Regions from separate parts of the Streptomyces sp. B21-105 genome, predicted to be linked through region 2. Evidence: predicted binding sites of a transcription regulator. Region 2 holds the regulator's gene; the other holds the start of a gene.

Region 1 (4,454 bases), 1.0 Mb from region 2:
GAGTGGTTCGCGCGAGGAGCGACGGAGGAGACGCTGCGCACCGCCCTCACCGCCGGGCTGCCCACCCCCGTCCACAGCCCGGCGGCCCTGCTCCGCCGCCGTCTGACGGACAAACTCCCACCGGAGCGACCCGCCCCGCGCCCACCCCGCCGGATGCTGGAGTGCGCGGAGTGCCGAGTGCCGGGACAGCCGGAGGCCCTGCCGCAAGGCGTGTGCGGCGGCTGTCGCGGCGAGCGCACACCCACACGCCCGGGCGTGCTCCTGCCCGCCTCCGCGATCCACACCCGTGCGGGGGAGATCCGGGCTGCCATGTCGCTGAAGAAACGACAGGAGAGGACACCCGTATGACCGCTCCTACCGTCCGACATCACCACACCAAGGCACGATGGAGGGGAGGAGGCGACGCCATGACCCCCAGCACCGCCGAACGCCCGCAGATGCCCTTCGAGGACTTCGAGGACCTCGTCGCAGTGGCTCCCGAGCATGTGCGGCTCGAATACGTCGATGGACGGGTCCGCACCAAGGACCCGCTCAGCGTCGAGGACTTCGAGGAACTGGCAAGCCGGGCACCGGAGACGGTCCGGCTGGAGTACATCAACGGAAAACTCGAGGTCAAGGCCATGCCGGACGGCAACCACGTAGAAAACTTCATGTGGCTGCTACGTCAGTGCATGCAGCAACGCCCCGAGCTGAACCTCGTGCCCGAGCGGGGCGTCAAGGCCGAGGCATACCGTAAGGGTCGCGCGATCACGGACGGCTTCCTCGCGCCCAAGGGCCATTTCAAGGGACACGGCAACTGGTCCAGGGCAGACGGCGCCCTCATGGCCGTGGAGATCACCTCCCACGACAGGGACACCGACCAGCGCGACCGTATCGACAAGCCTGTCGGCTACGCCGGGGCCGACATCCCCGTCTGCCTCCTCATCGACCGCGACGACAACACGATCGTCGTGTTCAGCGAGCCCAAGGACGGCCGCTACCAGCAGTCCGACCCCTACCCCTGGGGTGCCGTCGTGCCGCTTCCCGCTCCGGTGAGCGTCACCCTCGACACCGAAGAACTGAAGGAGTACGCCGACTGAAAAGCCCGAGGGCGGCACCCCAGCCGTAGCCGGGGTACCGCCCTCGGGCCGAAGGACAGTCGATCAACCGGAACCGGTCGATCAGAAGTCCATGTCACCGCCCGGCATGCCGCCGCCGGCGGGCGCAGCGGCCTTCTCCGGCTTGTCGGCGATGACGGCCTCGGTGGTGAGGAACAGCGCGGCGATGGAGGCCGCGTTCTGCAGGGCGGAGCGCGTCACCTTCGCCGGGTCGATGATGCCCTCGGCGATCATGTCGACGTACTCGCCGGTCGCGGCGTTCAGGCCGTGGCCGACCTGGAGGTTGCGAACCTTCTCCACGACGACGCCACCCTCGAGACCACCGTTGACGGCGATCTGCTTGAGCGGGGCCTCGAGCGCGATGCGCACGGCGTTGGCGCCGGTCGCCTCGTCACCCTCGAGCTCCAGCTTCTCGAAGACGGCGGACGCCTGGATGAGCGCCACGCCACCACCGGCGACGATGCCCTCCTCGACGGCGGCCTTCGCGTTGCGGACGGCGTCCTCGATGCGGTGCTTGCGCTCCTTGAGCTCCACCTCGGTGGCGGCGCCGGCCTTGATGACCGCGACACCGCCGGCGAGCTTCGCCAGGCGCTCCTGCAGCTTCTCGCGGTCGTAGTCCGAGTCGCTGTTCTCGATCTCGGCGCGGATCTGGTTGACCCGGCCCGCGACCTGGTCCGAGTCGCCGGCACCGTCGACGATGGTCGTCTCGTCCTTGGTGATGACGACCTTGCGGGCCTTGCCGAGCAGGTCGAGGGTCGTGTTCTCGAGCTTGAGACCGACCTCCTCGGAGATGACCTCGCCGCCGGTGAGGATGGCGATGTCGTTCAGCATCGCCTTGCGGCGGTCGCCGAAGCCCGGGGCCTTGACCGCGACGGACTTGAAGGTGCCGCGGATCTTGTTGACCACCAGGGTCGACAGGGCCTCGCCCTCGACGTCCTCGGCGATGATCAGCAGCGGCTTGCCGCCCTGCATGACCTTCTCGAGGAGCGGCAGCAGGTCCTTGACGTTGGCGATCTTGGAGTTCGCGATCAGGATGTACGGGTCGTCGAGGACGGCCTCCATACGCTCCATGTCGGTGGCGAAGTACGCCGAGATGTAGCCCTTGTCGAAGCGCATGCCCTCGGTGAGCTCGAGCTCCAGACCGAAGGTCTGCGACTCCTCGACGGTGATGACGCCTTCCTTGCCGACCTTGTCCATCGCCTCGGCGATGAGCTCGCCGATCTGGGTGTCGGCGGCGGAGATGGAGGCCGTGGAGGCGATCTGCTCCTTGGTCTCGACATCCTTCGCCTGCTCGAGCAGGGCGCCGGAGACGGCCTCGACGGCCTTCTCGATGCCGCGCTTGAGGGCCATCGGGTTGGCGCCGGCGGCTACGTTGCGCAGGCCTTCCTTGACGAGGGCCTGGGCGAGGACGGTCGCGGTGGTCGTACCGTCACCGGCGACGTCGTCCGTCTTCTTGGCGACTTCCTTGACCAGCTCGGCGCCGATCTTCTCGTACGGGTCCTCGAGCTCGATCTCCTTGGCGATGGAGACACCATCGTTGGTGATCGTGGGGGCGCCCCACTTCTTCTCGAGGACGACGTTGCGGCCCTTGGGGCCGAGCGTCACCTTGACGGCGTCCGCGAGCTGGTTCATGCCGCGCTCGAGGCCGCGCCGCGCCTCCTCGTCGAACGCGATGATCTTGGCCATGTGAAGTGGTCCCTCCAGGACTGGGGGTGATTCCTTCGGACCGCGCCCGCGCCCGCGACGGACGGCTCGCCGGCCGGGTGGTTCCTTGCCCCACCTGGCCTGCGGGCCTCACCGACCCGGTCCTTCGTTGTCACTCTCACCTTCAGAGTGCTAACGCCAATGATTAGCACTCGCCCATGCCGAGTGCAAGCGCCTCGGGACGATCCGCAGGTGAACAGGGTGCGTCCGGGCCCGCCGCGCGCCCGGCGATGGCGGGGGCGGGGGCGACGGCGGGGGGGGGAGGGGCGGGGCGGGCGGGGAGCGGGGACGTCGCCCCCGGGATCCCGTCCAGCCGCCGGGCATGCCGAAGGGCCCGTGCCCCGGGAGGCGCGAGCCCTTCGAACATGAAACAGCAGGTGAAACAGCAGGTAGAACTACAGATGAAACTGCGGGTGAAACAGAAGAACGACGCTGTCAGTCGGCGCGTGCTTCAGCCGGTCGCGAGACGGACCATGTCCGCCTGCGGCCCCTTCTGGCCCTGCGAGATCTCGAAATCGACCCGCTGACCCTCTTCCAGGGTGCGGTAGCCGTCCATCTGAATCGCGCTGTAGTGGACGAAAACATCCGCACCACCGTCGACCGCGATGAAGCCGTACCCCTTCTCCGCGTTGAACCACTTGACGGTGCCCTGAGCCATGCCTAACTCCCCTATTACTGGCCCTTGCACAGACCCACACTTCATGGATCCGGGTCAGACCTCACCCCCCAGTTGGTTGGGGGCGTGCGCCGGAACGCGTCGACCGCGGCTGAATGTATCTGCCCAACTGCCGTCTGCAACAGGTCAGTCGGACGAGAATTCTGGACGTACGGGATCCGGAATGTGGCGCAAATTCGCCAGAATTCAGGGCAAGTCGGGCCCTGTAAATGCCACAAAAGCCACAAAAGCAGCGCGCACTTTGGCTGCTTCTTGTCGGGCGCGGGCGGAAATAAAAGGCCCCGGGACCCGTGATCAGGACCGGGTTCCCCAACTGTACCGCGCTCAACCACACTGAATTGCCCCCTCCGCTTCTATCGCGGAGAGGGCAATTGCGTGAACTCTCGGTAATCGCTGTTACCTACGGTTACTACCGGCGGGTACTGACCGTCGGTCAGCCACCGGCGACGGCCGGAATGATCGATACGCCGGCGCCGTCCGGAGTCGCCGTCTCGAGGCCCTGCTCGAAGCGGACGTCGTCGTCGTTCACGTACACGTTGACGAACCGGCGCAGCTTGCCCTGGTCGTCGAGGACGCGCGCGGCGATGCCGGTGTGGTTCTTCTCCAGGTCGGAGATGACCTCGCCGAGGGTCACGCCCTCGGCCGGGACCTCGGCCTGACCGCCGGTGTAGGTGCGCAGGATGGTCGGGATGCGAACAGTGACGCTCATGATGCGAGGCCAGCCTCTCGGAAAGAGTCCAGGTTGGGGCGGATGGTCGCGGTGAGTCCGGTGCCGGCCACCGCGTCCAGGGTCTTCAGGCCGTCGCCCGTGTTCAGGACGACGGTGGTCTTCGTCGGGTCCAGCAGACCGTTCCCGATCAGCTTCCTCGTCACGCCCACGGTCACACCGCCGGCCGTCTCCGCGAAGATGCCCTCGGTCCGCGCCAGCACCTTGATCGCGTCGACGATCTGCTCGTCGTTCACGTCCTCCACCGCGC
Region 2 (4,454 bases):
CGACGACCGCGTCCGCCCCGGCCCGCTCCACCGCGAGGGCCTCCTCGGTGGTGGTCGCCGTGACCAGCGTGAACGTTCCCGCGCGGCGCAGCGCCTCCAGGGTCTCGCCGCTCGGGACGCCGAAGTGGAAGGACACGACCGGCACCGGGTTGTCCAGCAGCACCGCGAGTTTGGGGTCGTACCCGTCGTCGCGGCCGCTGTCCGGATCGCCGAGCTCCGTGTCGTACCAGACAACCTCACCGGCCAGCTGGTGGGCGTAGACGTCGACGGCGCCGGCAGCGGGGGGCGCGGCGACAGCCGCTCCGGTGGAGCCGGTGCTCGCACCGGGGTACTCGGGCTGCGGCATGAGCAGGTTGACGCCGAAGGGGCGGCCGGTGAGGCTCCGCAGCTGCTTGATGTCCTGGTACACGCCGTCGGCCGTCTTGTACCCGGCCGCGAGGAAACCGAGGCCGCCCGCCTCGGACACGGCGGCCGCGAGCTGCGGGAGGGAGACACCGCCCGCCATGGGGGCCTGCACGATCGGGTGTGGGAAGAGATCGGTCAGCGCGGAGGACATGACGGCATGTTGTCACGTCCTCCGAACAAGTCCGAATCAACCCTTCCCCCTGGCATCCGGTGTCACCGTCAGCCCGTCCGGCGCTTGAGGACGAGGCCCTTTCGGGGCCGAAAGCGGGGGTCCGGGGGCGCGGCCCCCGGGGACGGGAAAGGGAAGGGGCGGCGGGGGCGGAAACAGCCCGCCGCACCCCCACCCGTCACCGCCCGTTGAAGGCGTCCTTCAGCCGTGAGAACAGCCCCTGCTGCCCGGGCTGGAACTGCCCCGTGGGCCGCTCCTCGCCCCGCAGCTTCGCCAGCTCCCGCAACAGCCGCTCCTGCTCGGGATCCAGCTTCGTCGGCGTCTGCACCTCGACGTGCACGATGAGGTCGCCGCGCCCGCCGCCGCGCAGATGCGTGACGCCCCGGGAGTGCAGGGGGATCGACTGACCGGACTGGGTGCCGGGCCGGATGTCGACCTCCTCCAGGCCGTCCAGCGTCTCCAGCGGCACCTTCGTGCCCAGGGCCGCCGCCGTCATCGGCAGGGTCACCGTGCAGTGCAGGTCGTCGCCGCGCCGCTGGAACTGCGCGTGCGGCAGTTCGTGGATCTCCACGTACAGGTCGCCGGCGGGGCCGCCGCCGGGGCCGACCTCGCCCTCGCCCGCGAGCTGGATGCGGGTGCCGTTGTCGACGCCGGCCGGGATCTTCACCGTCAGCGTGCGACGGGAACGGACCCGGCCGTCGCCGGCGCACTCCGGGCACGGGGTCGGCACGACGGTGCCGAAGCCCTGGCACTGCGGACACGGCCGCGAGGTCATGACCTGGCCCAGGAAGGACCGGGTCACCTGCGACACCTCGCCGCGGCCGCGGCACATGTCGCACGTCTGGGCGCTGGTGCCGGGGGCGGCGCCCTCGCCGCTGCACGTCGTGCAGACGATCGCCGTGTCGACCTGGAGGTCCTTCGTGGTGCCGAAGGCGGCCTCCTCGAGGTCGATCTCCAGCCGGATCATCGCGTCCTGGCCGCGCCGGGTGCGCGAGCGCGGCCCGCGCTGCGACGCCGTGCCGAAGAACGCGTCCATGATGTCGGAGAAGTTGCCGAAGCCACCCGCCCCGAAGCCGCCGGCGCCACCGCCGCCCGCCTGGGACAGCGGGTCGCCGCCGAGGTCGTAGACCTGCTTCTTCTGCGGGTCCGACAACACCTCGTAGGCGGCGTTGATCTCCTTGAACCGCTCCTGGGTCTTCGGGTCCGGGTTGACGTCCGGGTGCAGCTCGCGCGCGAGCCTCCGGAAGGCCTTCTTGATCTCTTCCTGCGACGCGTCGCGGCGCACGCCGAGGACGGCGTAGTAGTCCGTGGCCACTTACGACTCCGCCAGGATCTGTCCGACGTACCGTGCCACCGCTCGTACCGCTCCCATCGTTCCCGGGTAATCCATGCGGGTCGGTCCGACCACGCCGAGTTTGGCGACTGCCTCGCCGCCCGAACCGTAGCCGACCGACACCACCGAAGTGGAGTTGAGCCCCTCATAGGCGTTCTCGTGACCGATGCGTACGGTCATGCCCGAATCCCCCGCCTCGCCAAGGAGCTTGAGGAGCACGACCTGCTCCTCGAGGGCCTCCAGGACGGGCCGGATGGTGAGGGGAAAGTCATGTCCGAAGCGGGTGAGATTGGCGGTTCCGCCGATCATCAGCCGCTCCTCGTTCTCTTCGACGAGCGTCTCCAGCAGGGTGGAGAGCACCGTCGTGACGGTGCCGCGGTCCTCGGCCTCGAAGGCCTCCGGCAGATCCTCCACCAGCCGCGGCACGTCCGAGAACCGGCGGCCGGCCACGCGGCTGTTGAGCCGCGCGCGCAGATCCGCCAGCGAGGACTCCCCGAACGGCGCCGGGCAGTCCACCAGCCGCTGCTCGACCCGACCGGTGTCCGTGATCAGCACCAGCATCAGGCGGGCGGGCGCGAGCGAGAGGAGCTCCACGTGCCGCACGGTCGAACGGGTCAGCGACGGGTACTGCACGACGGCGACCTGCCGGGTGAGCTGCGCGAGCAGCCGTACCGTCCGCGCCACGACGTCGTCGAGGTCGACCGCGCCGTCCAGGAAGTTCTGGATGGCGCGCCGCTCGGGGCCGGTCATCGGCTTGACGCCGGCCAGTTTGTCGACGAAGAGCCGGTAGCCCTTGTCCGTGGGGATGCGCCCGGCGCTGGTGTGCGGCTGGGCGATGTACCCCTCGTCCTCCAGGGCGGCCATGTCGTTGCGGACCGTCGCCGGGGAGACGCCGAGGTTGTGCCGCTCGGTGAGCGCCTTGGAGCCCACGGGCTCCTCGGTGCCGACGTAGTCCTGGACGATGGCGCGCAGCACCTGGAGCCTGCGTTCACTCAGCATCGCGCGCACACCTCCAGAATTTCGTCCCCCAGTCCCCTGGGCCCTCGCGTTTGGCACTCTTCACATGCGAGTGCCAGCGTTCCCCGGCCAGTGTACGGCTGTGGGGTACACCCGGGGCAAGGTCGTGCCCGGCATGGATGCCGTGCGGTTAGCGTCGCGGGATGACAATGACTTGGGAAGAGCTGGGATGGGAGCGGGTCGCGGCCGGAGTGGGCCGGTGCCGGCTGCCGGGCTGGGACTGCACGGTGGGGCTGGTCGTCGGGGCGGGCGCGGCGCTCGTGATCGACGCCGGATCGACCCTGGCGGAGGGGTCGCTGCTGCGGGCGCAGAGTGAGGCGCTCGCCGGCGGGCGTGTGACTCATCTCGCGCTCACGCACCCCCATTTCGACCATGTGCTGGGTGCGGCGGCGTTCGCCGGCGCGGAGGTGTTCGGGGCGGTGGGCATCGACTCCGTGCGGGCCGACGAACTGAGGGAGGACGCGGTCCGGCAGGGCGTCGACGAGGCGGTGGCGACGGAGGCCGCGGACACGCTCGTCCGGCCCCGGCATTTCGTCTCCGGGGAGTGGACGCTCGACCTGGGCGCCGGCCGGCAGGTCCTGCTGGCGAACCTGGGCCCCGCACACTCCTCCCACGACCTGGTGGTCCTCGTCCCGGGTGCGGCGCCCGGCGAGCCCGAGACGGTCTTCTGCGGCGACCTGGTCGAGGAGTCCGGCGACCCGCAGGCCGGCCCGGACGCCGTTCCGTCGCGCTGGCCCGCCGCCCTCGACCGGCTCCTCGACCTCGGCGGCGAGGACGCGCGGTACGTGCCCGGTCACGGGGCCGTGGTGGACGCGGCGTTCGTGCGGGCGCAGCGGGACGCGCTCGCGGCGCGGTTCGGCGTGTCGCCGTAAGCCCGCAGCCGGGATTCTCCTATCGTCATCAGAATGCGCCAGTACTCCGCCGACCTGACCCCTCCCTGGAAGAAGCCGGCGCCGGTTCCCGAGGTCGCGGCGGAGCCCGGCCTGGTGGTGGAGGAGCCCGGCACCGGCTTCTGCGGCGCGGTGATCCGCTGCGAGGCGGGCACGGTGACCCTGGAGGACCGCTTCGGCAAGCACCGGGTGTTCCCGCTGGAGCCGCGCGGCTTCCTGCTGGAGGGCAGGGTTGTGACCCTCGTCAGACCGCCTTTTGGACCGGTACGTCCCACCCGTACCGCCTCCGGTTCGGTCGCCGTCCCCGGCGCCCGCGCCCGGGTCGCCCGCGCCGGCCGTATCTACGTCGAGGGCCGGCACGACGCCGAGCTGGTCGAGAAGGTGTGGGGCGACGACCTGCGCGTCGAGGGCGTGGTCGTGGAGTACCTGGAGGGGGTGGACGACCTGCCGTCGATCGTCGCCGAGTTCGGTCCCGGCCCGGACGCGAAGCTGGGCGTCCTGGTGGACCACCTGGTGCCGGGAACGAAGGAGTGGCGCATCGCGCAGTCGGTGACCAGCGAGCACGCCCTGGTCGTCGGACATCCGTACATCGACATCTGGGAGGCCGTGAAACCGGCGTCCCTGGGGATCGCGGGGTGGC

What was found. The regulator HrcA, encoded in region 2, represses chaperone genes, less so after heat shock. The targets are predictions, from matches to a motif close to TTNGCACTCNGNNNNNCNGAGTGCNAA.
Region 1: a site for HrcA is predicted at 2,947-2,973, ahead of groL (chaperonin GroEL). Genes of this name have one in related genera too.

What each region holds. Positions count from the first base shown of each region.
Region 1 is NZ_JARUMJ010000001.1:4,295,708-4,300,161, forward strand. It holds gene QA802_RS19250 (hypothetical protein) at 1-348, shown strand, start outside; gene QA802_RS19255 (Uma2 family endonuclease) at 408-1,079, shown strand; gene groL (chaperonin GroEL) at 1,161-2,783, opposite strand; gene QA802_RS19265 (cold-shock protein) at 3,253-3,459, opposite strand; gene QA802_RS19270 (MoaD/ThiS family protein) at 3,911-4,186, opposite strand; gene thrC (threonine synthase) at 4,183-4,454, opposite strand, start outside.
Region 2 is NZ_JARUMJ010000001.1:3,283,089-3,287,542, forward strand. It holds gene QA802_RS14810 (nitronate monooxygenase) at 1-556, opposite strand, end outside; gene dnaJ (molecular chaperone DnaJ) at 753-1,889, opposite strand; gene hrcA (heat-inducible transcriptional repressor HrcA) at 1,890-2,906, opposite strand; gene QA802_RS14825 (MBL fold metallo-hydrolase) at 3,068-3,796, shown strand; gene QA802_RS14830 (DUF3097 domain-containing protein) at 3,830-4,454, shown strand, end outside.